2 regions of the Streptomyces sp. NPDC102360 genome follow, and region 1 is predicted to be linked to the other one. Evidence: riboswitches for the same ligand, from Rfam matches in the RefSeq annotation. Region 1 holds a riboswitch; the other holds the start of a gene.

What was found. Region 1 has a riboswitch for glycine ahead of gcvP (aminomethyl-transferring glycine dehydrogenase). Riboswitches for the same ligand answer to the same signal wherever they lie in the genome.
Region 2: it holds a riboswitch for glycine, as region 1 does, so the genes downstream of both, gcvT (glycine cleavage system aminomethyltransferase GcvT) here and gcvP (aminomethyl-transferring glycine dehydrogenase) in region 1, are expected to answer to the same signal.

The regions. Positions count from the first base shown of each region.
Region 1 is NZ_JBIWLG010000027.1:13,785-28,249, reverse strand. It holds gene ACIRHA_RS42995 (sugar phosphate nucleotidyltransferase) at 1-1,006, shown strand, start outside; gene ACIRHA_RS42990 (DUF881 domain-containing protein) at 1,095-2,000, shown strand; gene ACIRHA_RS42985 (small basic family protein) at 1,997-2,329, shown strand; gene ACIRHA_RS42980 (DUF881 domain-containing protein) at 2,335-3,321, shown strand; gene ACIRHA_RS42975 (FHA domain-containing protein) at 3,405-4,355, shown strand; gene ACIRHA_RS42970 (MerR family transcriptional regulator) at 4,383-5,111, shown strand; gene ACIRHA_RS42965 (bifunctional nuclease family protein) at 5,198-5,671, shown strand; gene ACIRHA_RS42960 (MerR family transcriptional regulator) at 5,864-6,484, shown strand; gene ACIRHA_RS42955 (DNA polymerase IV) at 6,531-8,000, shown strand; gene ACIRHA_RS42950 (PRC-barrel domain-containing protein) at 7,943-8,317, opposite strand; glycine riboswitch at 8,441-8,536, shown strand; gene gcvP (aminomethyl-transferring glycine dehydrogenase) at 8,722-11,607, shown strand; gene ACIRHA_RS42940 (DUF5999 family protein) at 11,659-11,859, opposite strand; gene ACIRHA_RS42935 (hypothetical protein) at 12,282-12,872, opposite strand; gene ACIRHA_RS42930 (glutamate-cysteine ligase family protein) at 13,409-14,465, shown strand, end outside.
Region 2 is NZ_JBIWLG010000008.1:43,213-57,677, forward strand. It holds gene ACIRHA_RS27830 (DoxX family protein) at 1-209, shown strand, start outside; gene ACIRHA_RS27835 (Ig-like domain-containing protein) at 355-1,335, shown strand; gene ACIRHA_RS27840 (FHA domain-containing protein) at 1,381-3,258, opposite strand; gene ACIRHA_RS27845 (L-serine ammonia-lyase) at 3,597-4,976, opposite strand; gene glyA (serine hydroxymethyltransferase) at 5,063-6,328, opposite strand; gene gcvH (glycine cleavage system protein GcvH) at 6,336-6,713, opposite strand; gene gcvT (glycine cleavage system aminomethyltransferase GcvT) at 6,778-7,893, opposite strand; glycine riboswitch at 8,056-8,155, opposite strand; gene ACIRHA_RS27865 (AAA family ATPase) at 8,281-8,937, shown strand; gene ACIRHA_RS27870 (enhanced serine sensitivity protein SseB) at 8,997-9,815, shown strand; gene ACIRHA_RS27875 (enhanced serine sensitivity protein SseB C-terminal domain-containing protein) at 9,943-10,734, shown strand; gene ACIRHA_RS27880 (ABC transporter permease) at 11,049-12,053, shown strand; gene ACIRHA_RS27885 (ABC transporter substrate-binding protein) at 12,169-13,941, shown strand; gene ACIRHA_RS27890 (ABC transporter permease) at 14,085-14,465, shown strand, end outside.

The sequences.
Region 1 (14,465 bases):
GGGCAGCCAGCGCAAGCTGGACCGGGTGTACGCGCGGCAGGAGTACCGCAGGGCGTTTCCCGGGGAGATCGGCGACCTGCACTTCCCGTCGAGCGTCTTCGACTCGTATACGGGTTCGCTGCTGCGGAACGTCGATACGACGGGGGTCGCGGAGGCAGGGCTGAAGGTGGTCGTCGACGCGTCGAACGGGAGTGCCGGGCTTGTGTTGCCCAGCCTTCTCGGGCGGCTCGGAGTCGACTCCCTGACGATCAATCCCGGGCTCGACGAGTCGCGGCCCACGGAGACCGCGGACGCCCGCAGGTCAGGGCTCGTACGGCTCGGGGAGATCGTGGCCTCGGCGCGGGCCGCGTTCGGGGTGCGGTTCGACCCGGTCGGTGAGCGGCTTTCGCTGGTCGACGAGAAGGGGCGGATCGTCGAGGACGACCGGGCGTTGCTCGTGATGCTCGATCTTGTCGCCGCGGAGCGCAGGAGCGGGCGGGTGGCGCTGCCCGTGACCACCACACGTATCGCCGAGCAGGTGGCCGCGTATCACGGGACGCAGGTCGAGTGGACGACCACGTCGCCCGACGACCTGACGCGCGTGGGGCGTGAGGACGGGACGATCTTCGGTGGGGACGGGCGGGCCGGGTTCATCATTCCCGAGTTCAGCAGCGTGTTCGACGGGGCCGCGGCCTTTGTGCGGCTCATCGGGCTCGTCGCCCGTACGCAGTTGACCCTCAGCCAGATCGACGCGCGGATTCCGCGGGCGCATGTGCTCAAGCGGGACCTCGCGACGCCGTGGGCCGTCAAGGGTCTCGTCATGCGCCGCGTCGTGGAGGAGGCGGGCGAGCGGTCCGTGGACACCACCGACGGGGTGCGGGTCGTGGAGGCCGACGGTCGTTGGGTGATGGTGCTGCCCGACCCGGCCGAGGCGGTCACCCACCTGTGGGCCGAAGGACCGGACGACGCCTCGGCCCAGCAGCTGCTCGACGAGTGGTCGGCGGTCGTGGACAGCGCCGGGCGCTGACCCGGATACCTGCTGCTCGACGTCCATTTCGGGCGTCGGGCAGCAGGGCAGTGGGGTCGTTGGGTGGCAGGGGCCACGACGTGCGACGATGTGCGGCATGTCGCAGCAGCCCCCCAAACGGAGCACTCCAGAGCGCCCCTCGCGCCCCGATGCCTCCATGTCGCTGCTGACCAACGTGATGGATCACAGCCTGGACGACGGGTACGCGGAGGCCACCGCGCGCAAAGAGGCGCTGGGGCAGAGCGGTTTGCCGAAGACGCTGCGGGCGAAGCTGGGGCTCGCCGCGGGACTCGTGCTCGCGGCGCTCGTGGTGACCGTGGGCGCGGCGCAGGCCCGGGTCACCGCGCCGGTGGTGGCCAAGGAGCGCGAGGAGCTCATCGACCGCATCGACCAGGAGACCGAGTCCGCCGACAAACTGGAGGGGCAGGTCGACTCGCTGCGCGGGCGCGTGGGGGAGATGCAGCGCGAGGCGTTGAAGAAGCACGGTGGCGAGAAGGGGGAGTTGGCGGGGGTGCTCTCCGGCGCCGTCGCCGTGCACGGCCCCGGTGTGAAGCTCGTCGTCGACGACGCCAAGTCGGCCACCACCGGCGACGGGAGCGGGCCGCGCGAGAGCAACGGTTTCTCCGACACGGGTCGCGTACGCGACCGGGACATGCAGCGCGTCATGAACGGGTTGTGGCAGTCCGGCGCCGAAGCCATCAGCATCAACGGGCAGCGCCTCACCTCGCTGTCCGCGATCAGGGCCGCGGGTGACGCGATACTGGTCGACAACAAGCCGCTGGTGCCGCCGTACACGGTGCTCGCGGTGGGGGACGGGCAACGGCTGAGTACCCGGTTCCAGAACAGCCCCGACGGTCTCTATCTGCACGCGCTGCAGGAGAACTTCGGGGTCAGGACCAGTATTTCGGCTCAGGACGACGTCGAGCTTCCTGCCGCACCCAGCGTGATCGTACGTACAGCACAGCCGAGAGCAGAGCAGAAGGGCACATCGTGATCGCCGTACTGGGCCTCGTCGTGGGAGTCGTGGTCGGTCTTTTCGTCCGTCCCGAGGTTCCGGCGGTCGTCGAGCCTTACCTTCCCATCGCCGTCGTCGCGGCGCTGGACGCGGTGTTCGGGGCGCTGCGCGCCATGTTGGACGGGATCTTCGACGACAAGGTGTTCGTCGTCTCGTTCCTGTCGAACGTCGTCGTGGCCGCGCTGATCGTCTTCCTGGGCGACAAGTTGGGCGTCGGCGCGCAGCTGTCGACCGGTGTCGTCGTGGTGCTCGGCATCCGCATCTTCTCCAACGCGGCCGCGATCCGGCGGCATGTGTTCCGGGCGTGAGGCCGATGAGTCAGAACGAGAACGAAGAGAACGCAGAGAACCGCGAGAACGCGCGGGACGAGCAACCGGACGCCGAGGCTGTCCCGTTGCGCAAGGATTCGTCCAAGGAGTTGCCCCCCGAGGTGCCGACGGAGAACCGTGCGGCCGAGCGGGAGGCGGCGGCGAGCGCGGCCGAGTCGAAGGTGCCGGAACCCGAGGCACCTGAACCCGAGTCGGCCGGCACGGATGTCCGCCCGGACGCCGGCCCGGTCTCGGGCGAGCCCGAACTGACCGGGCGGCAGCGGCTCGTGAAGGGTCTGTGGCCGCCGCGCGCGTCGCGTGCCCAACTCATCATGGCCGTGCTGCTGTTCGTCCTGGGGCTCGGGCTCGCCATCCAGGTGCGGTCCACCAGCGACAACAGTGCCCTGCGCGGTGCGCGTCAGGAAGATCTCGTTCGCATTCTCGATGAACTGGACGATCGAACTCAGCGTCTTGAGGATGAGAAGCAAGGTCTCGTGGACCAGCGCACCGAGCTGGAGAACAGTTCGGACCAGGCCAACGAGGCCCGCAAGCAGACGGCCGAGAAGCAGAAGCAACTCGGAATTCTGGCGGGCACGACGGCCGCGCAGGGCCCCGGGATCACCATGACCGTCACCGACACGAAGGGGGCCGTGGAGGCGGACATGCTGCTCGACGCGGTCCAGGAACTGCGCGCCGCCGGCGCGGAGGCGATCCAGGTGAATGATGTCCGCGTCGTGGCCAACACGTATCTGACGGACGGCGGTGGCGGGAAGGGGATCAGCGTGGACGGGCACGAGATCGCTCGTCCCTACCGGTTCAAGGTCATCGGGAAGCCGCAGGACCTGGAGCCGGCCCTGAACATCCCCGGGGGCGTGGTGCAGACCCTGGAGAAGGAGCAGGCCACGGTGGCCGTGAGCCGCTCGAACAAGATCGTCGTAGACGCCTTGCGATCCGCGCGACGGCCTGATTACGCTCGGTCGTCCTCGGAGTGAAGCCGGGGGTGCATGGTGAATACCGTGCGAGGGCATGACGTTGCGGGGGGTCGCCGCAGCAAGGGTGGTGCGCGTGGTGGAAACTGTTTGGCGGATACGGACGTTGTGAGGGTGTCCGTGTCAATGATGTACGCGATGTACGCCGATGTGTGCAGTCAGGGTTCGTCCTGCCCCACGGGCGGGTCTGTTTCGGTCAAGGGGAATCGCCCGTGAAGTTGTTTGCGAAGTTGTTCGGCAAGAGTGCGCGTGACGACAACCGTCATCGTGCGTCGCGCCAGGGAGATGTGCCGGAGACCCAGGTGGGCGAGCGCCCCCTGTTCCGGGACGAGGTCGCCGGAGGCAATTCGGGCGAACAGGGCGCGTCGTCTGTTGACCCTGCCGGTTCCAGCCGCATAGGTTTCGGAGAACCGTCAACCTCAAGTACGGGTGGAGGGTTTGCCCCCGACCCGTACGCGTCCCACGCCCCCGCGGGGCAGCCGCGGCAGGAGGATCCGTCCATGTCGGCCCTGGTGTGTACGAGGTGCGGAAACCGGAACGGGGAGAACAGCCGGTTCTGCTCCAACTGCGGTGCGCCGCTGCGCGGCGGTGCGGCGCCGGAGGGGCCGTCCGAGACGACGTCCACGATCTCCATCTCCGGCCTCGAGTCCTACGACCCGGAGGCGACGGGTCAGACGCAGCTTCCGGCCCTCTCGCCCGAGGCGCAGGCGGCGGTCGACGCGCTGCCGCTGGGCTCGGCGCTCCTGGTGGTGCGGCGCGGTCCGAACTCGGGCAGCCGCTTCCTCCTGGACGGCGAACTGACCACCGCGGGGCGCCATCCGCAGAGCGACATCTTCCTGGACGACGTGACCGTCTCGCGCCGCCACGTGGAGTTCCGTCGTCTGCAGGACGGCTCGTTCACCGTTGCCGACGTCGGCAGCCTCAACGGCACGTATGTGAACCGTGAGCGCATCGACTCGGTGACGCTGAACAACGGGGACGAGGTGCAGATCGGCAAGTACCGGCTGGTGTTCTACGCGAGCCAGCGCGGTATCTGAACCGTCCGCGATCCTTCAGGAAGGTCCATGCTGCACACGACGAGTGGCGGTGCCCCCGGGGGTACCGCCACCACGGACAGTCGGCTGATGAGCATCGGCACCGTACTGAACGTGCTCCGAGAAGAGTTTCCCGAAGTCACCATCTCCAAGATCAGGTTTCTGGAGTCCGAAGGCCTCGTCGAGCCCCGGCGGACCCCGTCGGGCTACCGGAAGTTCAGCCCGGACGACGTCGAGCGGCTGGCCCACGTGCTGCGCATGCAGCGGGACCACTACCTGCCGCTGAAGGTCATCAAGGAGCAGCTCGACGCCCTGGAGCCGGGCGAGACGCTGTCCGTGCCCGCACCCGGGCGCCCCGGCGACGCGGAGGACGGCACCGACGTGCCGACGGCCGCGCGGGTCGGCCGGGACGAATTGCTGGCCGCCGTCGGTGTCGAGGAGCACGAGCTCGACGAATGGGAGTCGTACGGGCTCCTCACCCCGCTGCCCGACGGTGGCTACGACGCCTCCGCCGTGTCGGTCGCCGAGCTCATCGGCGAGCTGGCCCGGTTCGGGATCGGGCCGCGGCACCTGCGGGTCATGCGGGCGGCCGCGGACCGGGAGGCAGGTCTGGTGGACCAGGTGGTGGCCCCGCTGAAGGTGCACCGCAATCCGCAGACGCGGGCGCATGCCGAGGCCCGTGCCAAGGAGCTGGCCGGCCTCACCGTGAGGCTGCACTCGGCACTTGTACAGACCGCGCTCGGGGTGCGTCTGCCCTGATCGTGGGCGCGGGTGAGCACCGATGGCCCGGTCCTCGGTGGCTGCCCGACTACCCAAACCGACCGGGCACGTCCTAGGGTTGCTGTGTGAACGAGCTCGACGTCGTAGGTGTCCGGGTCGAAATGCCCTCCAACCAGCCGATCGTGCTCCTGCGTGAAGTGGGAGGCGACCGGTACCTCCCCATCTGGATCGGACCGGGGGAGGCGACCGCGATCGCCTTTGCCCAGCAGGGCATGGCGCCCGCGCGTCCGCTGACGCACGACCTTTTCAAGGATGTACTTGAGGCGGTCGGCCAGGAGCTCACGGAAGTGCGCATCACGGACCTGCGCGAAGGCGTCTTCTACGCGGAGCTGGTGTTCGCGAGCGGGGTCGAGGTCAGCGCCCGCCCGTCGGACGCCATAGCCCTGGCGCTGCGCACCGGTACGCCGATCTTCGGCAGTGACGGGGTCCTGGATGACGCGGGGATCGCGATCCCCGACGAGCAGGAGGACGAGGTGGAGAAGTTCCGTGAGTTCCTCGACCAGATCTCTCCCGAGGACTTCGGCACCAACAGCCAGTGACCGCCCGGCCGACGGCCGGGCCCGGCCGTCGAGCGGCGGCGCCTTCGGGACATTCGGCTAGCCTTTCCCGGCGGTGGGTCACGGGAAACCACTCTTAGGGTGATTATCACTCGGCGTGCCTAGTGTGGCGTTCGTTGACGCACCCCCTGTGACTGCCTAACGTCGATGAGGCAGGTCAATGAGGAGGTCGGCGTGAGAAGCAGCGGCGACGGTACGGCGACGGACGGTCCGTACCTGTTTCACGGCAGCGCGGCCGATCACACTCCGCAGCGCCCGCAGGCCGTGCCTGCGGTGGCGGGGGAGAGCGGCTCGGCCGCTTCCGAGCAGCTGGGATACCGGGGGCCGACGGCATGTGCGGCGGCCGGCATCACCTACCGGCAGCTCGACTACTGGGCCAGGACCGGCCTTGTCGAACCCAGTGTGCGCTCCGCGTACGGATCGGGGACACAGCGGCTCTACAGCTTCCGGGACGTCGTCGTCCTCAAGGTCGTCAAGCGGTTCCTGGACACGGGCGTCTCGTTGCAGAACATCCGGGCGGCCGTGCAGCATCTGCGCGAGAGCGGGTTCCGGGATCTGGAGCGGATGACGCTGATGAGCGACGGTGCGACCGTGTACGAGTGCACGTCGCCGGACGAGGTGCACGATCTGCTCCAGGGCGGCCAGGGGGTCTTCGGGATCGCCGTGGGCGTGGTCTGGCGGGATGTGGATGCCGCGCTCTCGCAGCTGCACGGGGAGCGCGTGGACACCGGCGAGACGATCGTGCCGCCGAACCCCACGGACGAGCTCGCGAGGCGGCGGGGCCGGGCCGTGTGAGGTCCGTACCGCCGTGTTGTCAGTGGCGTAGGGCAGCATCGGTGATGTGAGAACCGCGCCCACGATCCTGCATCTCGACATGGATGCCTTCTACGCCTCTGCGGAGCAGGCGGCGAAGCCGAGCCTGCGCGGGAAAGCGGTCGTCGTGGGCGGGCTTGGTCCGCGCGGTGTCGTGGCCACGGCGTCGTACGAGGCGCGGAAGTTCGGGGTGCACTCGGCGATGCCGATGGGGCAGGCGCGCAGGCTCGCCCCGCATGCCGCCTATCTGGTGCCGCGCTTCCGGCTCTACCGGGAGATCAGCGAGCAGGTGATGGGGCTCCTCGGCGCCCTATCGCCGCTCGTGGAGCCGCTGAGCCTGGACGAGGCGTTCGTCGATCTGGAGGCCGGTGAAGCGGCCTGGGACGCCGCTTCGGCGGAGGCCGTGGGGCACCGGCTGCGGGCCGACATCCGGCGCGTGACCGGTCTGACCGGGTCGGTGGGGATCGCCGCGTCCAAGATGCTCGCGAAGATCGGCTCGGAGGAGGCCAAGCCGGACGGGCTGGTGCTCATACGTCCCGGTACCGAGCGCGCGCTGCTCGGGCCGCAGTCCGTGCGGATCCTGCCCGGCGTCGGGCCCGCGACGGCGGATCATCTGCGGCGGGCGGGGATCCTGACCGTGGAGGAGATCGCGGGGGCCGGCGAGGACGAGCTGGTGAGGCTCCTCGGCAAGGCGCACGGCAGCCACCTGTACGAGATGGCGCTCGCCCGCGACGAGCGGCCCGTCGTCGCCGAGCGGGACTCCAAGTCCGTATCGGTCGAGGACACGTACGACGTGGACATCCATGACCGGGTGCGGGTCCGGATGGAGGTGCGCAGGCTCGCCGGCCGCTGCGTGGAGCGGCTGAGAGCGGCCGAGCGCTCGGGGCGGACCGTGGTGCTCAAGGTGCGGCGCTACGACTTCTCGACGCTGACGCGCTCCGAGACGCTGCGGGGGCCGACGGACGATCCCGGGGTGGTGCGGGAGGCTGCGGCGCGGCTGCTGGAGAGCGTGGACACGACCGGTGGCGTGCGCTTGCTGGGGGTCGGGGTCAGCGGGCTCGCCGACTTCACGCAGGAGGACCTGTTCGCGCAGTTCGCCGCCGCGGAGGAGGCCGCCGCGGAGGAGGCGGCCGCCGGGGAGCCGGAGGGGGACGCGGGGCCGGTCGAGCCCGTGGAGGCGGCCGAGCCCGAGCCGACGCCCGTGGAGCGGAAGTGGCTGGCCGGGCACGATGTGCGGCATGCCGAGTTCGGGCCCGGGTGGGTGCAGGGGAGCGGGCTCGGGCGGGTGACCGTGCGGTTCGAGACGCCGTACGCGCAGGTGCCGGGGCGGGTGCGGACGTTCCGGGTCGATGATCCCGAGCTGGAGGCGGCGGATCCGCTGCCGCTGGTCGAAGCGGTCGAAGCGGTCGAAGCCGTCGAAGGGGCCGAGGGGGCCGAGGGTCAGGTCGGGTCGTCCTCCGCGCCTGCGACCGTGCCGAACGTGACGTCGGGCGACTGAGGAGCCGTGATGTCCAGACCGTAGTGGTGGTAGAGCTGGAGTTCCTGCTCCGGGGAGAGATGGCGGCCCACGCCGAAGTCGGGGGAGTCCTTGATCAGGGAGCGCTCGAAGGGCACGTTCAGCGCGCCGTCCGTGAAGTCGCTGGGCTCCAGCGGGACGAACGCGTCGCGGCTGAACAGGCCGGTTCGTATCGCGGCCCACTCCGGCACGCCTGTGGCGTCGTCCAGGTACACCTCGTCGATGGTGCCGATCTTGGCCCCGCTGCGGTCGAAAGCCTTGCGGCCGATCAGATTGCGCGGATCGACATCGGTCTGCACGGGCCCTCCAACTGATCGCGATGATCGCAACTGGTCTGTAAACACTACGAAAGAGCACATTGTGGAAGGCGGCCACTCGGGGGCTCCGGCCATGTAGCCGCTGGTAAGCTGGCGAACGGCTGCTGACCACGTGCGGGAGAGTCTTCCGACAGTCGTCGGGGGCGCCGAAGGAGCAACTCCTCCCCGGAATCTCTCAGGCCCCTGTACCGCACGGACGAGGTCACTCTGGAAAGCAGGGCGGGGTGCACGGTTTCCGCCCTCACCGACGGTGCAAGCCGGTGTGTTCCGTGTTGTCGCGGGGTGGGCCGGTGAAGCTCTCAGGTTGAGATGACAGAGGGGGAGGCCGTCCGGGTACCCGCGCCCTGGTGCCCCTCGTAGGTCGCATTGACCAGGAGGCCTCCGCAATGACAGCCAACCGTATTCCGCTCTCCCAGTTGGAGCGAGGAATCCCCTTCGAGCAGCGCCACATCGGCCCCGATGACGCCGCTCAGGCCAAGATGCTCGCGCAGGTCGGCTACGGCTCGCTGGACGAGCTGACCGCGGCCGCGGTGCCCGATGTGATCAAGAGCGCCGAGGCGCTCGATCTTCCGGCCGCCCGCAGTGAGGCCGAGGTGCTCACCGAGCTGAAGTCCCTTGCAGAGCGCAACCAGGTGCTCGGCTCGATGATCGGCCTCGGCTACTACGGGACGTTCACGCCGCCGGTCATTCTGCGCAACGTGATGGAGAACCCCTCCTGGTACACGGCGTACACGCCATACCAGCCGGAGATCTCGCAGGGCCGCCTCGAGGCGCTGCTCAACTTCCAGACCATGGTCGCCGAGCTGACCGGACTGCCCACCTCGGGCTCCTCGCTGCTCGACGAGGGCACCGCGGCCGCCGAGGCGATGGCCCTGTCGCGCCGCGTCGGCAAGGTCAAGAACGGTGTCTACGTCATCGACGCCGACGCCCTGCCGCAGACCATCGCCGTGATCGAGACGCGCGCCGAGCCGACCGGTGTCGAGATCGTCGTCGCCGACCTCAGCGAGGGCATTCCGGCCGAGGTCGCCGAGCGCGGCGTCGTCGGTGTGCTCGTGCAGTACCCCGGCGCCTCCGGCGTGGTGCGGGACATCAAGCCCGTGATCGACCAGGCGCACGAACTGGGCGCCATCGTCACCGTCGCCGCCGACCTTCTTGCTCTTACGTTGCTGACCTCGCCCGGTGACCTCGGTGCGGACATCGCCGTCGGTACGACGCAGCGCTTCGGTGTGCCGATGGGCTTCGGCGGTCCGCACGCCGGATACATGGCCGTACGCGAGAAGTTCGCGCGCTCGCTGCCGGGCCGTCTGGTCGGTGTGTCCGTCGACGCCGACGGGAACAAGGCGTACCGCCTCGCCCTGCAGACCCGTGAGCAGCACATCCGCCGCGAGAAGGCGACCAGCAACATCTGTACCGCACAGGTGCTGCTCGCCGTCATGGCCGGCATGTACGCCGTGTACCACGGGCCCGAGGGCCTCAAGTCCATCGCGCGGCGCACCCACCGGTACGCCACCCTGCTCGCCGCCGGGCTCACGGCGGGCGGCGTCGAGGTCGTGCACGGTGCGTACTTCGACACCCTCACCGTGCGGGTGCCGGGCAAGGCCGCCGAGGTCGTCTCCGCCGCGCGCGAAGGTGGCGTGAACCTGCGCCTCGTGGACGCCGATCACGTCTCGCTCGCCTGTGACGAGACCACCACGCGAGCCCAACTGGGCGCCGTATGGAGCGCGTTCGGTGTCGAGGCGGACATCGAGGCCCTGGACGCCGAGGCGGCGGACACGCTGCCGGGCGGGCTGCTGCGCGAGGACGACTACCTGACGCACCCCGTCTTCCACCAGTACCGCTCCGAGACGGCGATGCTGCGTTACCTGCGGGCGCTCGCCGACCGCGACTACGCGCTGGACCGCGGCATGATCCCGTTGGGCTCCTGCACGATGAAGCTCAACGCGACGACGGAGATGGAGCCGGTCACCTGGCCCGAGTTCGGCCAGCTGCACCCCTTCGCCCCCGCCGAGCAGGCGCAGGGCTACCTGACGCTCATCCGTGAGCTGGAGGAGCGGCTCGCCGAGGTCACCGGCTACGACAAGGTGTCGCTGCAGCCGAACGCCGGTTCGCAGGGCGAGCTCGCCGGTCTGCTCGCCGTCCGCGGCTACCACCGCGCGAACGGCGACGAGCAGCGGACCGTCTGCCTCATTCCGTCCTCCGCGCACGGCACGAACGCGGCGAGCGCCGTGATGGCCGGCATGAAGGTCGTCGTCGTGAAGACCGCCGACGACGGCGAGGTCGACATCGAGGACCTGCGCGCCAAGATCGAGCAGTACGCCGAGCAGCTCTCCGTCCTCATGATCACGTACCCGTCGACGCACGGCGTCTTCGAGGAGCACGTCGCCGACATCTGCGCCGCCGTGCACGACGCGGGCGGCCAGGTCTACGTCGACGGCGCCAACCTCAACGCGCTGGTGGGGCTCGCCAAGCCGGGCCGCTTCGGCGGCGACGTCTCGCACCTGAACCTGCACAAGACGTTCTGCATCCCGCACGGCGGCGGCGGTCCGGGCGTCGGCCCGGTCGGTGTGCGCGAGCACCTCGCGCCGTACCTGCCGAACCACCCGCTGCAGCCGGCCGCGGGCCCCGAGACGGGTGTCGGCCCGATCTCCGCGGCGCCGTGGGGCTCCGCCGGAATCCTGCCGATCTCCTGGGCGTATGTGCGGCTCATGGGCGGCGAGGGGCTGAAGCGGGCCACGCAGGTGGCCGTGCTCTCCGCGAACTACATCGCCAAGCGGCTCGAGCCGCACTTCCCGGTGCTCTACAACGGTCCGGGCGGGCTCGTCGCGCACGAGTGCATCATCGACCTGCGGCCGCTCAGCAAGGCGACCGGCGTGAGCATCGACGATGTCGCCAAGCGGCTCATCGACTACGGGTTCCACGCGCCGACCATGTCGTTCCCGGTCGCTGGGACGTTCATGATCGAGCCCACCGAGAGCGAGGACATCGGGGAGCTCGACCGGTTCTGCGACGCGATGATCGCGATTCGCGGCGAGATCGAGCGCGTCGCCTCCGGCGAGTGGGCGGCCGAGGACAACCCGCTGCGGAACGCTCCGCACACGGCCGGGATGCTCGGCGGCGACTGGGAGCACGCGTACAGCCGGGAAGAAGGTGTCTTCCCGGCCGGGGTGGTCGCTTCGGAGAAGTACTGGCCGCCGGTGCGGCGTATCGACCAGGCGTTCGGCGACCGGAACCTGGTGTGTTCCTGCCCGCCGCTCGACGCCTACGAGGGCTGATCCACTCGGGACTGCGCGGCCACGGGTCGCGCAGTCCTGCTCAGCTGATCCCTACGCCGCCGTCACGACCGTGCCCAGTGGGCGGTGCGGGGCGATGATCCTGCCACTGGGCAGCAGCTCGCCGGTGTCCTCGAAGAGCAGGACCCCGTTGCAGAGGAGGCTCCACCCCTGCTCGGGATGGTGAGCCACAGGAAGCGCGGCTTCCCTGTCCTCGGATTCCGCTGTCGGGCAGGCTGGCTGGTGCTGGCACATGGATGGGATCTTTCGCTGCGAAGTGATCTCGATGACGTGGGCTGTGCTTGCTGTACTCACGGTGCTTGCTGTACTCACGGTGCTTGCTGTACTCACGGTGCTTGCTGTACTGGCGGTGCTGGTGGTGCCTGTCGTGCTGCGGCTTGAAGGCTTGTTCATGGCCGCCCCCCGATTTCGTGAGTTCTGGAACCCAGTGTTGCCCTGTGGGCGTCAATCCGCAGGGATTTCCTTGCAGCGGTCCTTATGGGTTGGAGACGCATCACCCGTGCGGACGGTTCAGTCCAACTCCACTCTCCCTTCGGGTGGTTAGGAGTGGTCGGTACGGGCTAGTCCGCTCGGGCAGAGCTGTGCCCCGCGACCGGACGGCGGGCGGTGCGGGGCACAGGTGCGGGCGACAGGGGCCGTCGGCGGGCCCCGGTCGGTCAGGCGAGCAGTCCGGCGGCGGCCGGGGCCGGCGTCAGGCGGTGGGTGAGGACCGGCAGGAGTTCGGCCACCCGGTGCGGGCGGTGCGGGGCGATGCCGGGCGGGGCTGGTGCGAGCGGGACGAGGATGTCGTCGGCCGCCGGTTGGCCGCTCGCCGGGTCCGCGGTGCGCTCGCCGTGCAGCCACAGCGTGAGCATGTAGAGCTCGGGCACCGAGAGCAGCCGCGGCTGGTAGGCCTGGGGCAGCGACTCCGCCTGACGCAGGGCCCGTTCGGTGGACCTGATGTAGGGGCCCTCGAAGAAGTGCGAGAAGGCCCAGCCGTCCGGCGTGAGCATGGTGTCGGCCGCCGCCACCGCGCGTTCCCCGCAGCGGATCAGGAAGCGCCAGCCGGTCAGGCGGGCCCTGGAGGGACCGGTGGTCTCGGTGATGTGGTCCAACACATGGAGCGGCAGCGGGAGTTCAGGGGTGGCGGGTCCCTGTGCGGCGCGCAGGGACGGGGTGCGTGCCTCGCGGACGGCGGTGGGGGAACCGAGGGCCGTGAGGACACTGCGCAGGGCGGGCGCGGGAGCCGGCGGGACGTACAGCGGCATGGTGGGTCGCCTCTCATTCGACAGGCATGTGATGCGAGGGTGGTGCGGGACGAGCGGACGACGCTGTCTGCTGCGGTGCACAAGGGGTACACGGGACAGAGGGGGCGGGGGTCCGGTCCGAATCCGGACCGCGGGCGCCAACTCTCGGTCTCGTCAGCGGAGTTTATACGATGCGTGTTCACGGAGTGTTTCCGCTACCATGCCGCCCGTATTTCGCAAGGTGCTATTCGGGCGGGGTTCCCCTGGGGTTTTGTGGCTATCCTCCCCATTTCTGAGGGGCTCGCCGTGTGTGACCTCGGCGTCTTTCGGCCGAGCGGTCGGCGTGTTCTTGTCGGCGTTTATGACCAGGGCCGCAAGCGTCGGAATGCGTGGTCGGCCGCATGCCTGAGGAATGTGCCCGCGGGTAACCGCACCGAGGGTACTGCTCCGTGGGTGCGCGCGGGGCGTTATGGATCTCATTGCCGGGGCATCATCCACCGTGACACGCGGCCGGGACGGTGCATCAACGGGTCGCCCGTGCGAGGAGGGACGCTTCCATGGGGGAGAAGGTCGTTGCGGGGACGGTCGGTCTGGCCGATCCGCGGCGCTATCGGGAGAAGCTGAGGGAGTGCCTGGAGGGGTTCGGGCGACTGCTGGACGAGAAGCGCTTCGACCGTCCGCAGAATCTCATGGGGCTGGAGATCGAGCTGAATCTCGCCGGGCCCGACGGGCTGCCGAGAATGATGAATGCGCAAGTTCTCGAGCGCATCGCGAGCCGTGATTTCCAGACCGAACTCGCGATGTTCAATCTCGAAGTGAACATTGCCCCGCACCGGCTCGGCGGCCGTTTTCTCGACCAGCTCGCCGAGGAGCTGCGCACGGGGCTCGGATATGCGCACCGGAAGGCGAACGAGGTCGACGCGGGCATCGTGATGATCGGCATTCTGCCGACGCTGAGCACGGACGACCTGGTCTCGGCCAACCTGTCGGACGTCGACCGCTACACCCTGCTCAACGACCGGATCGTGGCCGCGCGCGGCGAGGACTTCGCGCTCGACATCGCCGGTGTCGAGCGGCTGACCTGCACGTCCTCCTCGATAGCGCCCGAAGCCGCGTGCACGTCCGTGCAGTTGCACCTCCAGGTGACGCCGGGGCGTTTCGCCGATGTGTGGAACGCGGCGCAGGCGGTGGCCGCCGTGCAGATCGCGCTCGGCGCCAACTCGCCCTTCCTGTTCGGCCGTGAGCTCTGGCAGGAGTCCCGGCCACCGCTGTTCCAGCAGTCCACGGACACCCGGCCACCGGAGCTCGCGGCGCAGGGCGTGCGGCCCCGCACCTGGTTCGGGGAGCGCTGGATCGATTCCGCGTACGACCTCTTCGAGGAGAACCTGAGGTACTTTCCCCCGCTGCTGCCGATCCTCGACGACGAGCGGCCGCTCGACGTCATCGCCAAGGGCGACACCCCGAGCCTCGCCGAACTCGTCCTGCACAACGGCACGGTGTACCGCTGGAACCGCCCCGTGTACGGCGTCGCGGACGGCGTGCCGCACCTGCGCGTCGAGAACCGGGTGCTGCCCGCGGGGCCCACCGTCACGGATGTCATCGCCAACACCGCGT
Region 2 (14,465 bases), on a different contig from region 1:
GGCTCGGGACGGCGCTCGGAGCCGGCGCGCTGGGGCTCGTCGCCGGGTTCGTGGTCCCGGCCCTCGGGATCGCCGCCGCTTCGGGCCTGGTGCTGTACTTCGTCGGGGCGCTGGGCGCGCATCTGCGCGTCGGCGACCGGAACTACGGTGCGTGGTCCTTCTGCTGCGCACTCGCTGTAGCGGCCCTGGCCCTGAGGGTCACTGTCTAGAGTCCGACGTTTCGGACACCCCAAGTCTTGGAACTCGCTTTACGTGCGCGGACGCAACTGACCGAGGCCCTGTGGCTGTCTGACAGGGAGCTGAGCCCCGTTCGGGGCGTGCTGTGCAGAGCGGACTCGGAGAGTGGGGCAGGTCGTGGGACGGCGCAGGGGCAGTGGCATAGGAGTCGCGCTGGCGACGGTCGCGGTACTGGTGGGCGCGAGCGCCTGTGGCGGTGGCGGCACGGACAAGGCGGGCGGGGAGCCGTCGGGGAAGGCGAGTGCGAGCGCCTCGCCGTCACCGGCGAAGCCCAAGGGCCCGCCGATGCTGCTGGAGACGATCACTCCGCAGACCGGCACCAAGGTCGGCGTCGCCATGCCGGTATCGGTGGTCTTCACCAACCCGGTGGCGGCGAAGGCGCGCGCGAAAGTCGAGAAGCACATGAAGGTGAGCGCCTCGCAGCCGGTGAAGGGCGCCTGGCACTGGTTCGGCGACAAGCGCGCCGACTGGCGCCCCAAGACGTACTGGCCCTCGGGTACGAAGGTGAAGGTCGACGCCGATATGAAGGGCGTCAGCAACGGCAACGGCCGCTACGGCGTGCACGGTTACACGCACACCTTCACGGTCGGGGACGACGTGCGCGCCGATGTCTCCGTTCCCGGCCACACCCTGAAGGTCACGAAGAACGGCAAGGCCGTGCGCACGCTGTCGATCAACGCGGGCAGCGCCGAGTACCCGACCTGGAACGGCACGATGGCCGTCATCGACAAGCAGAAGAAGGTCCACATGACCTCCTGCAGCGTCGGCATCAGCTGCGACAAGGGCAGCCCCAACTACTACGACCTGACGCTGCCCTGGGACGTCCACCTCACCCAGTCCGGCACGTACGTCCACTACTCGACCGGTGACCCGAACCCGGGCAGCGGCAGCGCCCGCGGCTCGCACGGCTGCGTGCACCTGTCGATGTCCGACGCCAAGTGGTTCTACGGCCAGGTCAAGCAGGGCGACCCGATCACCATCACCGGCTCCCCGCGCGCCAAGGCCCCGGCGGACAACGGCTACGCGGCCTTCAACCTGAGCTGGGACCAGTGGCTCGAGGGGAGCGCGTCGGGGCAGGGGACGAGCGCCGCCCTGTGAGCTGAGCCGGGCGGGCGCCGTCCGGTGCCCCGGTGGGCCGGTCGCTCAGCCCACCAGGAGTGGGTCCAGCCGTTCCGCGGGATAGAAGATGTCGATGTCGACCTCCTCGCCGCCGACGATCTGGGTGTCCCAGGCGCCGCTGTGCACCAGGGTGTACAGGGTCTGGCCGTTCAGCGTGTCCAGGTGCTTCAGGAGCGTCGCGTCGTCGGGCAGTCCGGGAATCCGCGGCGCCAGACGGTCGCGGATCGCGCGGAGTTGATCCATGAGGGCGTCGAGGTCGGCCTGCCGGTCCGGCGTCCGCTCCGCGGCCTCCGAGATGCTCTGCTGGATCTTGTCCTTGATGGCCCGGGTCACCCCTTGCTCGTCCGTGGTGATCATCGAGTTCCAGGCGCGGCTCTTGTGCCGGTACTGGAGCATCGACATGGCCGCCTCGTGGCGTACGAAGTCGGCATCGCGCAGCGGCCGCCCCCGCCAGGTGCCGCTGAGGGAGCGGGCGAGCGAAATGGCCGATCCCCAGCCGCTGTTGAGGCCGCGGCCCGGCCAGAAGTGGATGGCGTTGGCGGCGTCCCCGAGCAGGAATCCGTACGTGCCCGGTCCCGAGGCCGTCTTGGGGTGCAGCCGCGCGGTGAACCGCGGCCGCTGCACCATGTCGAGGCGGAACGCGGTGACGGCGCTCAGGTCGGACTCGGGCACGGCGAACAGCGCAAGCCCCTCCTTGACCCGCTTCCACAGCGCCGACCCCTTGAGCAGGGCGGGCAGGAACAAGGTGCTGTGGGTGTCGCAGAGGAAGTCGCCGTCCTCGCTCCGGTTCATCACGCACGGGCGCGAGGCGATGCACTCCTCGAACACCTGCCGGACGGGGTCGATCCCCACGACCTCCTTTGCCTCCTCGTCGGTGAGCCGCATGTTGAGGAAGCCCTCACCGCGCAGGGAGTTGAGGAGGAACCGGTTCTGCGCCACGGTGAGCAGCACGGACATCGGATCCGACAGCCTGGACTTCACCCTCAGGCCGAGCACCACGTCCTGGAGGTGCGCGCCTTCCAGCGAGTAGATGGACGTGTCGGCCCGGCCGAACTTCTCTGTGAAGTGCGCACGCGTCCGGGAGCGACCTCCCTCGCAGATGGCGAGCACATGGTCCGCGGCCGCGCTCTTCTCGTGCTCGACCGGGTCGAACCGCTCCGGCACGAGGCGGATGCGGTCCGCCTTCTCGTTGGCCAGCTCCAGGAGTGTGTCCTCCACGTAGGAGATCCGGATGTTGCGGGGCTGGTGACCGCGGATCGAGTCCGGGCCCGCCGGCCACATCTCGCTGTACGCGCCGTCCTTGAACAGCCGGTCCTGGACCTCCTGGGGAAGGCCGAGGTACTGGCGGCTCTGCACCGTGACGACCTGCATGCGCCGGACGTTTCCCTGTGTCGCGTCCTTCCAGACGACCCTGTCCCCGTCCCGGGTCCAGCGGCCGTCGTAGATCGTGACGGCGGCCCGGGGGCCGAGCAGGGACTCCAGGAGCAGGGCGAAGGCAAGCCCCACGGGACCGCCGCCCGACACCGTCACCTTGAGCACCGGGACCGGCTGCTCGGCGGGAGGCGGCGTGAGGGCCTCGAGAACGGAGAGGTCCATGATGGTCTCCATCGGTCCTGCCGCCTCGAAGGAGAACGTCTCCTCACCGATCGTGATGACGTCGTCGGGCTGGAGCACGCGCGAGGTCATGCGCTCCCCGTTGACGTATGTCCCGTTGCTGCTTCCCAGGTCGTAGAGCATGAATCCATGGCCCTCGCGGCGTACCTCGGCATGGAACCGCGAGATGCTCACGTCGCGGATCACCACGTCGTTCGCGGACTTGCGGCCGAACGTGAGGGGCTTCGCTCCGATGCCGAACCGCTCTCCGGCCAGGGAACCTTGACGGCTGACTATCTCAGGGGGCATGAGTCCTCGGATTCCATTCATCCAACGAGCCAGGACCGTGCGGCGAGGGCGGCCGTTACCCCGGCCGCCCTGCCCGTACGTCAAAGCTAGGGCCCTTCTGACGGATCCTGCTGGAGTCGCGGGGTCTGGCACGCCCATCTGCGGCGTTGTCGTCGGTTGCCAACGCTCCGCGTTGACGCCCTCCTCCGCCTTGCAGCTGCACGCACCAGACCCCGCTCGTCTGCACCGGACGGCCACGGCCACCCGCATCCAGCCTGACCCGTCAGAAGGACCCTAGAGGCGTCGACGGATTCGGGAACCCCCTGGCGCGTGAACCGGCCGACCCCGAGGAGGCGGCCTCAGCACTCGATGATGTTCACCGCGAGCCCGCCGCGCGCCGTCTCCTTGTACTTGACGCTCATGTCCGCGCCGGTGTCCCGCATCGTCTTGATGACCTTGTCGAGGGACACCTTGTGCGAGCCGTCGCCGCGCAGCGCCATCTTCGCGGCGGTGACGGCCTTGACCGCCGCCATGCCGTTGCGCTCGATGCACGGGATCTGGACGAGGCCGCCGACCGGGTCGCAGGTCAGGCCGAGGTTGTGCTCCATGCCGATCTCGGCCGCGTTCTCCACCTGCTCCGGGGAGCCGCCGAGCGCCTCGGCGAGGGCGCCCGCCGCCATCGAGCAGGCGGAGCCGACCTCGCCCTGGCAGCCGACCTCGGCACCGGAGATGGAGGCGTTCTCCTTGAAGAGCATGCCGATCGCGCCGGCCGTGAGCAGGAGGCGGACCACGCCGTCCTCGTCGGCTCCGGGCACGAAGTTCACGTAGTAGTGCAGGACGGCGGGGATGATGCCCGCCGCGCCGTTCGTGGGCGCCGTGACGACCCGGCCGCCCGCCGCGTTCTCCTCGTTCACGGCCATCGCGTAGAGGGTGATCCACTCCATGGCGAGGGCCTTGGGGTCGCCCTCGGCGCGCAGCTTGCGGGCCGAACTCGCGGCGCGGCGGCGGACCTTGAGGCCGCCGGGCAGGATGCCCTCGTGGGACATGCCGCGGGAGACGCAGGACTGCATGACGCGCCAGATGTCCAGGAGACCCTCGCGGATCTCGTCCTCCGTGCGCCAGGCCTTCTCGTTCTCCAGCATCAGGGCCGGGATGGACAGGCCGGTCTCCTGCGCGAGGCGGAGCAGCTCGTCGCCGGTGCGGAAGGGGTACTTGAGGGACGTGTCGTCGGGGACGATCGGGTTCGAGCCCTCGACGGCGTCCTCGTCGACGACGAAGCCGCCGCCCACCGAGTAGTACGTCTTGGTGAGCAGCTCCTTGCCGTCGGAAGCCTCGTCACCGTATGCCCACAGCGTCATGCCGTTCGCGTGGTACGGGAGGGCCTTGCGGCGGTGCAGGACGAGATCGTCGTCGTAGGAGAACGGGATCTCGTGCGCGCCGAGCAGGTTGAGGCGGCCCGTCTCCTTGATCGTCTGCACGCGCTCGTCGGCGTGCTCGACGTCGACCGTGCGCGGGGAGTCGCCCTCGAGGCCGAGCAGCACCGCCTTCGGGGTGCCGTGTCCGTGCCCGGTCGCGCCCAGGGAGCCGTACAGCTCGGCGCGGACGGAGGAGGTGTGGGCCAGCAGGCCCTCGTTCTTCAGGCGCCGCGCGAACATGCGGGCCGCGCGCATCGGGCCGACCGTGTGCGAGCTGGACGGGCCGATGCCGATCGAGAACAGGTCGAAGACCGAGATGGCCACGGGTTCCTCCAGGGGACGGTACAGAAGTGGTGCGGGGCACCGCGCACTCTCCAGTGTGCGCGGTGCCCCAGGGAGCGAGCCCGCTGTTACTTGCCGAGATTCGGGTACAGCGGGTGCTTGTCGGCCAGAGCGGTCACCCGGGCCTTGAGCGCCTCCGCGTCGTACGACGGCTGAAGCGCCAGCGCGATCACGTCGGCGACCTCGCGGAAGTCCTCGGCCTGGAAGCCGCGGGTGGCGAGGGCCGGGGTGCCGATCCGCAGGCCGGAGGTGACCATCGGCGGGCGCGGGTCGTTCGGGACCGCGTTGCGGTTGACCGTGATGCCGACCTCGTGGAGGCGGTCCTCGGCCTGCTGGCCGTCGAGCTCCGATTCGCGCAGGTCGACGAGGACCAGGTGCACGTCGGTGCCGCCGGAGAGGACGTTGACGCCCGCCGCGCGGGACTCCGGGGTCGTCAGGCGCTCGGCGAGGAGCCGGGCGCCCTCGATCGTGCGGGCCTGGCGCTCCTTGAAGTCCTCCGATGCGGCGACCTTGAAGGAGACGGCCTTGGCCGCGATCACGTGCTCAAGGGGGCCGCCCTGGAAGCCCGGGAAGACCGCCGAGTTCAGCTTCTTCGCGAAGTCCTTGTTGCGGGCGAGGATGATGCCGCCGCGCGGACCGCCGAGCGTCTTGTGCGTCGTGGACGTGACGACGTCGGCGTGCGGCACCGGGTTGGGGTGCAGGCCCGCGGCCACGAGGCCCGCGAAGTGCGCCATGTCGACCCACAGGTACGCCTCGACCTCGTCGGCGATGCGACGGAACTCGGCGAAGTCCAGCTGGCGCGGGTACGCGGACCAGCCGGCGATGATCACCTTCGGGCGGTGCTCCTTGGCGAGCCGCTCGACCTCGGCCATGTCGACCAGGCCGGCGTCGTCCACGTGGTACGGGACCACGTTGAACTGCTTGCCGGAGAAGTTCAGGCGCATGCCGTGCGTGAGGTGGCCGCCGTGCGCCAGGTCCAGGCCGAGGATCGTGTCGCCCGGCTTGGCGATGGCGAAGAGCGCGGCCTGGTTCGCGGAGGCGCCGGAGTGCGGCTGCACGTTCGCGTACTCGGCGCCGAAGAGCGCCTTCACACGGTCGATCGCGATCTGCTCGGTGACGTCGACGTGCTCGCAGCCGCCGTAGTAGCGGCGGCCGGGGTAGCCCTCCGCGTACTTGTTGGTGAGGACCGAGCCCTGGGCCTCCATGACGGCGGCCGGAGCGAAGTTCTCCGACGCGATCATTTCGAGGGTCGACTGCTGGCGCTTCAGCTCGGCGTCGACCGCGACGGCGACCTCGGGGTCGAGCTCGTGCAGGGATTCGTTCAGTACGGACATCAGGGGGTCAGCTCCCGGAGAACTCGGTGTACTCGTCGGCGGAGAGCAGGTCCTTCGGCTCGTCGGCCAGCCGGACCTTGAACAGCCAGCCGCCCTCGAACGGGGCCGAGTTGACGAGCGCCGGGTCGTCGACGACGTCCTGGTTGATCTCGGTGACCTCGCCGTTCACGGGGGAGTACAGGTCGGAGACCGACTTGGTCGACTCGAGCTCGCCACAGGTCTCGCCCGCGGTCACGGTGTCACCGACCTCGGGGAGCTGGACGAACACGATGTCACCGAGCGCGTTCGCGGCGTGCTCCGTGATGCCGATCGTGGCGACGCCGTCCTCGACGGCCGAGAGCCACTCGTGCTCCTTGCTGTAACGCAGCTGCTGGGGGTTGCTCATGATGCGAATTCTCCTGTACGCGGGAAGGTGCTGGTGACAGAGGGGGCGCCGATGCGCGGCGCGGCTACTTCTGGCGCTTGTAGAACGGCAGTGCCACGACCTCGTACGGCTCGTGCGTGCCGCGGATGTCGACACCGACACCCGCCGTACCCGGCTCCGCGTGCGTGGCGTCCACGTACGCCATCGCGATCGGCTTGCCCAGCGTCGGGGACGGGGCGCCGGAGGTGACCTCGCCGATCACCGTGCCGTCGACGACGACGGACATTCCGGCGCGCGGCACCCGGCGGCCCTCGGCGATGAGGCCGACGAGCTTGCGGGGCGGGTTGGCCTCGGCCTTCGCGGCGGCCTCCTTGAGGGCGTCGTGGCCCACGAAGTCGTCCCCGTGCGAGGTCTTCTCGAACTTCACGACGCGGCCGAGACCGGCGTCGAAGGGGGTGAGCCCGGTCGTCAGCTCGTGCCCGTACAGCGGCATGCCCGCCTCCAGGCGCAGCGTGTCCCGGCAGGACAGTCCGGCGGGGATCAGGCCGTACTCGGCGCCCGCCTCGGTGAGCGCCTGCCACAGCTTCTCGGCATCGGTGGGGGCGACGAACAGCTCGAAGCCGTCCTCGCCGGTGTAGCCGGTGCGCGCGATGAGCGCCTGCACGCCGGCGACGGTGTCGGGCAGTCCCGCGTAGTACTTCAGGCCGTCCAGGTCCGCGTCCGTGACGGACTTCACGATCGCCGCGGAGGTCGGGCCCTGCACCGCGAGCAGCGCGTACGCGTCCCGGTCGTCGCGGACCTCGGCGTCGAAGCCGGCGGCGCGCCCGGTGAGGGCGTCGAGCACGACCTGCGCGTTGCCCGCGTTCGCGACCACCATGTAGGTGGTCTCGCCAAGCCGGTACACGATCAGGTCGTCGAGGATCCCGCCGTCCGCGCGGCAGATCATCGTGTAGCGGGCGCGGCCGAGGCCCACGGAACCGATGTTGCCCACGAGAGCGTGGTTGAGGAGGTCGACGGCCTGCGGACCGGACACGGTGATCTCGCCCATGTGGGAGAGGTCGAAGAGGCCGGCACGCGTGCGCACGGCGTTGTGCTCGTCGCGCTCGCTGCCGTAGCGCAGCGGCATGTCCCAGCCGGCGAAGTCGGTCATGGTCGCGCCGAGCGAACGGTGCAGGGCGTCCAGTGCGGTGGTGCGGGTCATGGCTGGTGTGCTCCCGGTGGCATGACGGCGATGGCGGAGTCTCGTGAACGCACGCGAGACGTCCTCCCCATCTGTCATCGGAACCTGAGAGGTTCGCCCCGAGGGGCTTGCACCTTGGGTGGGGGCGTCACGTCACAAAGACGCCCCACTTTTCAGATCTGCCTCGCCCGCGCGGTACGGGGCCTGAGAGATTCAAGGGAGGAACTTGCTCCTTCGGCGTCCGGGCACTCGTGAGTACCCGGAACTCTCCCGCGCGGATTCAAGCGGCCGGTATGCAGTTTGCGCGCACATCATTGCATGCCCGTCCGACAGGGAAAGCCCTTGAGTGGCATTACCTTCTCTTTACACTTGAGGGGCAAGGGTGGCGTGACCGGAACGGGGAGGACGATCACGGTGCACAAGGCAGTGGCGGGGGCGTATGCGGTGTCGGCTTCGGCGCCGGTGGTGGCGGGGGTGCGGAGCACCGGCCGGCGCTCGGTGCGGGATCTGCGCGGCCGTCGCGGTCACACGCCGCACCTGCTCGCCTTCGCGGCGGGCGACCTCGTCGTGCTCTCGGGTCTGCCGGGCAGCGGCAAGTCGACGCTGATGCGGCGGGCCGTCAAGGAGATCCGGATCGATTCGCAGGACACCCGCGAGCGCTGGGCCGCCCGCATGCCGCGCTACCTGCCGTACGCGCTGTACCGCCCGCTGGTCCGCGTCGCGCACTACGTGGGGCTGCGCCGGGCGATGCGCTCGGGCGTGAGCGTCGTCGTCCACGACTGCGGTACGCAGGCGTGGGTGCGCCGCTGGGTGATCCGCACGGCGCGGCGGCGCGGGGTCGCCGTCCACCTGATGCTGCTCGACGTACCGGCGGACACGGCCCTTGAGGGGCAGCGGGACCGCGGCCGCGGGGTGTCCCGGTACGCCTTCGCCCGGCACCGCAGGGCGGTGGGCGCGCTCGTCAGCTCGACGGAGCGGGGGAAGCTGCCGGCCGGGATGGAGTCGGCGGTGCTGCTCGACCGGGCGGCGATGGAGGCGCTGGGCGGGATCACGTTCGGCGACTGACACCGGTTAAGGTCGGCGGGCAGCAGCAGCGGGCGGAACAGCAGAGGTTGATGGCAGTCATGGAGTTCCCAGGCACCCCGGAGCCGGGTCACGGTCACGCTCAGGGGCACGAGGGCGGCTACGCCCACCCCGTGCAGGGCTGGCCCGCCAACGAGTTGGAGGAGGTCCTCGCCGCGGCCCTCGGGCATCCGGAGTCCGGTGCCCGCGTCGTCGAGGTGCTCGGCCGCAGCCACGTGTGGATCCCGCTGCCCAGGGGCGGTTCGAACGCCAGCAGGGACCTCGACCTGCCGAGCCTGGAGATCGCGGGCCAGGCCTTCGTCCCCGTGTTCAGCTCCGAGCAGCAGTTCATGGCGGTCACCGGTGGCCGCATGGACTGCACGGTGGCCCCGGCCGTGGAGTTCGCGCGCGGGCTTCCGCCGCAGGTCGGCATCGCGGTGAACCCGGACGGCACGGTGGGCGTGCCGCTGCCGCCGCAGGCCGTCGCCGAGCTGGCCCGCAGTGGCCGCACCCCGCTGGACGGCCCGGCGACGGGTGGCCGCGTGGTGCTCAGTGAGCCCGACTGGCAGGTCGACCCGATGGACTTCCTGGCCGCGGTGCGTGAGGAGTTCGAGGCGCTCGGCACGGTACTGAGCGCCCGGCGCTGCCTCGCGACCGTGGAGGACGCGGAGCCGTCCCTGTTCATCGGCGTGGAACTGCTGGCGCAGGCCGCCGGTGCCGCGGGCGGTGCGCGGGACGTTCCGCTGGAGGCGCTGGGGCGGGCGCTGGGCCGCGCGCCGGTGGCCTGGGCCGTCAACCTGGTGTTCCTGGACGTGACGCAGGACCCGGTCGCGGACTGGCTGCGTACACACGTACGGCCGTTCTACGTACGAGAAGGGTGACGGCGTCCGTCAAGTCGGTGTCAGTATCGCCGCTTAAGCTGGTTTCATGACGTGACCGGTCGGCGCTTCGCTTTCCGGCCACGTGTGGGACACGGACGTATGTGAAGAGCCGAAGGGGCGGTTACGGGTGAGTGCGTCGGGCACGGCCGCGGCTGGACAAGTCGAGCACATGCTGCGCCAGGTGACGCCGGGACGCCACGACGCGTACGAGGCGCTCCTCAAGGCCCTCGCCGACCCCGCGGCCGGGCAGGTCTGGATGCTGCTCTGGCACGGCCAGGCCGGCTCTCCTGACGCCCAGTACGGGAACATGGAGGTGGACGGCTTCGGCTACGCCCCGTGCGTCACCTCCGCCCAGGAGCTCTCCGCCTCCGGCTGGTCGCGGGCGTACGAGGTGGTGAGCGGGGTCGACGCGGCGCGCACGCTCTACCCGGACCACTACGGGCTCTGGCTGAACCCGCACGCGCCGGGTGGCGGCGTCGGCATCCCGTGGCTCGACCTGCGCCGCATCGCGGGCGGCCTCGACCGGCAGCCCGCGGGCCCGCTGCGGCTCTCCGAGCCCACGATCGAAATCCCCCAGTTCTATGCGGTACTGACGCAGAACGCCCACCGCACCACGGCGATCCGTTCCCTGCGCCGCGCCTGGGTCCAGCCCGCGCTCGGCGCGCCCTACCTCGCCATCGGCCTGGACGTCTACGACACGTCACCGGCGTCCGTGGACGCGGTCCGGGCGATGATGCAGCAGTCCGTCCCCGCGGTCCCCGAGGGCCTCCCGGTCTCCACGGTCGCGATGTCGGACGAGTACGACCCCATCGCCATGTGGCTCAGGGCGAACGCGCGGCCGTTCTACGACCGCGAGGCGCATGTCGCTCCCGCTGGGGGTGGGTACGGGTATCCGCCGCCGTACGGCGCTACGCGTTAGCTCCAGCCCGTCCGGCGTTTGAGGACATCTTTTGACCGGTGCCGCCCCAACTGTCCCGGTTGCGCGGCCATTCGGCCGCTTGGGGCCCAACTGCCCACCGTCCGCACCCCGTTCACCCCTCTCCGGATAACGGAACACCCCAGCCTGCATCACGTTTAGGCATCCTTTCGCTGTCAAGTCTGGCAACAGATCGCGCCCAGGTTGAAGACTCCCGCAGCAAGGGGGCTTCGCCTCTGTGTACGACGGACTGAACCACGCCGCCACAGCGGCAAGTGCGGGCCGGTCACCGCCGGTTGAGAGGGGTCCCTGCCACGATGACGGCACCATTGCACGACACGAGCGCGGAAGCGGAACCGAGCGCCCCGGTCGAGCCTGCCAAGGGAGACGGAGACCGCAAGGTCGAGGGCCGGTCGCTCAAGCAGATCGCCTGGAACCGGCTGAAGCGCGACAAGGTCGCTCTCGGCGGTGGCATCGTTGTCGTCCTTCTGATCCTGGTCGCGATCTTCGCGCCGTTCATCGTCAGCCTGCTCGGCCACCCGCCGAACGACTTCCACCAGGACAAGCTCGACCCGCTGACGAACCTGCCCCAGGGCGCGCTCGGCGGCGTGAGCGGCGACTTCCTCTTCGGCCTGGAGCCGAACAAGGGCCGCGACGTCTTCAGCCGCATCGTCTACGGCGCCCGGATCTCGCTGCTCGTGGCGTTCCTCGCGGCGATCGTCGCCGTGGTGCTCGGCACGCTGTTCGGCATCATCGCCGGCTTCTTCGGCGGCTGGATCGACGCGGTGATCAGCCGCGTGATGGACGTGCTGCTCTCCTTCCCGCAGCTGCTCTTCATCATCTCCCTGGTCTCCGTGCTCCCCGACGACCTGCTCGGCCTGACCGGCAGCGGGGTGCGCATCGCCGTACTGGTCCTCGTCATCGGATTCTTCGGATGGCCGTACATCGGCCGCATCGTCCGAGGGCAGACGCTCTCCCTGCGGGAGCGTGAATACGTCGAGGCGGCACGGTCGTTGGGCGGTGGCTCGCGGCACATCCTGTTCCGCGAACTGCTGCCGAACCTGGCGGCGCCCATCGTCGTCTACATGACGCTGATGATCCCGACCAACATCCTCACGGAGGCGGCGCTCAGCTTCCTCGGTGCGGGTGTCAGGCCGCCCACGGCCTCCTGGGGCGGCATGCTCCGCGACGCTCTGGAGACGTACGAGCACGACCCGATGTTCATGGTCTTCCCGGGTGTCACGATCTTCATCACCGTTCTCGCCTTCAACCTCTTCGGCGACGGGCTGCGCGACGCCCTCGACCCGAAGGGCACCCGGTAACGCCGTACAAGTCCAACTGGCTTTCACCGAACTGCCCCTGCAGCACCGTCAGGTGGCTTGACTCCATGGTTCTCCGGCAGGTGTCCGGGACCGCGATCTCGGAGGTTACGAGAAAATGCCCACAGGTTCCTCGAAACGACGGCTCGCCGCCGGCGCCGCCCTCGTGGTCGCGGCTCTGGTGTCGACCACGGCGTGCGGCGGTGGCAGCGACGACGACTCCAAGGACTCGTCGAAGGGCGCCGGTTACGACGCCGCGTACCAGAAGATCGCCAACCCTTCGAAGAAGAAGGGGGGCACGCTGCGCATGGTCGGCAAGCAGGACCTGGACTCCGCGGACCCGCAGCGCGCCTACTACGGCATGTCCTGGGACTTCATGCGGTTCTACACGCGCCAACTGGTGACCTACGCGCCCAAGCCGGGCGAGGCGTCCAACGAGCTGGTCGGTGACCTGGCCAAGTCCAAGGCCGACATCTCCGACGACGGCAAGACCTACACGTACCACCTGCGGGACGGGATCACCTGGGAGGACGGCTCGCCGATCACCTCCAAGGACGTCAAGTACGGCATCGAGCGCATCTGGGCGACGGACACCATCACCGGTGGCCCGCAGTACCTGAAGAAGAACCTGGACCCCAAGGGCGAGTACAAGGGCCCCTACAAGGACAAGTCCAAGGACAAGCTGGGCCTGAAGTCGATCGAGACGCCGGACGACCAGACCGTCGTCTTCAAGCTGCCCAAGCCGAACGGTGACTTCGAGCAGTTCCTCGCCATGCCGACCGGCTCGCCGGTCAAGCAGGAGAAGGACACGAAGGCCAAGTACACCGCGCACCCGTTCTCCGCCGGCCCGTACAAGTTCCAGTCGTACAAGGCCAACAAGAAGATCGTGCTGGTCCGCAACGACAAGTGGAAGAAGTCCTCGGACCCGGTCCGCGCGGCGCTTCCCGACAAGGTCGACGTGACGATCTCCGCCAACCTGGAGGAGAACGACAAGCGCCTGATGGAAGGCGACTACGACGTCGACATGAACGGCACCGGCATGACCCAGTCGGGTCGCGTCTCCGCCGTCCAGGACCACAAGGACAGCGTCGACAACATGCGGACCGCCTTCGTCCGCTACGTCGCTCTGGTGCACAAGGCCAAGCCGTTCGACAACGTCCACTGCCGCAAGGCCGTGTTCTACGGAACGGACTTCGCCGGTCTGCAGCAGACCCGCGGCGGCAAGCTGGCCGGTGGCGACATCGCCAACTCCACCCTGCCGAAGTCCATCAAGGGCCACAGCGATTACGACCCGTACGGCATCCTCGCCCGCAAGGGCAAGCCGGACGTGGCCAAGGCCAAGTCCGAGCTGAAGGAGTGCGGCAAGCCGACCGGCTTCTCGACGAAGATCACCGCCCGTACCAACAACCCGGGCGAGGTCGACACCGCCGAGGCGCTGCAGGAGCAGCTCGCCAAGGTCGGCATCAAGGTCGAGGTCGACTCCTTCGACGGTGCCGAGGCCGCCTCGGTCACCGGTTCGCCGAAGGTCGTCAAGGCGCGCGGCTACGGCATGATCATGAGCGGTTGGGGCCCGGACTTCCCGTCGGGCCAGGGCTTCGGCCAGCCGCTGTGGGACAGCCGCTTCCTCGCGCAGACCGGTAACTACAACGAGTCCGAGATCAACGACCCGAAGATCGACGGCATGTTCGACAAGGCCATCGCCGAGACGGACCCGAACAAGGCCGGCGAGACCTACAAGGCGCTCGACAAGCGGATCCTCGACCAGGCCGACTGGATGCCGTTCATCTACGAGAACAACATCACGTGGCGTGGCCCGCGTCTGACCAACGCCATGATGGCCGACGCCTACAGCGGTCGCTACGACTACGCCTCCCTGGGCGTCGTCAAGTAACACCCCTGCCGGACGGCGGAGTTCATCCGCCGTCCGGTTCCGCCCCAGCCGCCGAAACCCGCCAGTCCGAAGGGCAGGTGATGGCCCCGGGCGGCGGACGTGCACCCCCACAAGGGGCCACGGTCGCCGCCGGGCCGCGCACAGTGCTTGCTTATCTCACCCGGCGCCTGTTCGCCGTAATCATCATGGTGCTCGTCGTTCTGTTCGCGACCTTCACCATCTTCTTCATGCTGCCCAAATGGGCGGGTCAGGACATCGCCGTGCTCTTCGCCGGCAAGTCGTCCGGCGCCGAGCAGCTCGCGGGGATCCGGATCAAGCTGGGGCTCAACGACCCTCTGCTCGTCCAGTTCTGGGACTTCGTCAAGGGCATCCCGCTGGGGCGCGACTACGCCAACGGCAATGACGTGACCCATTGCGCGGCGCCCTGCTTCGGGTACTCCTTCCGTACGGAGGAACCCGTCTGGAACACCCTGAAGGACGCGCTGCCCGTCACCGGCGCGCTCGCCCTCGGCGCCTGTGTGCTG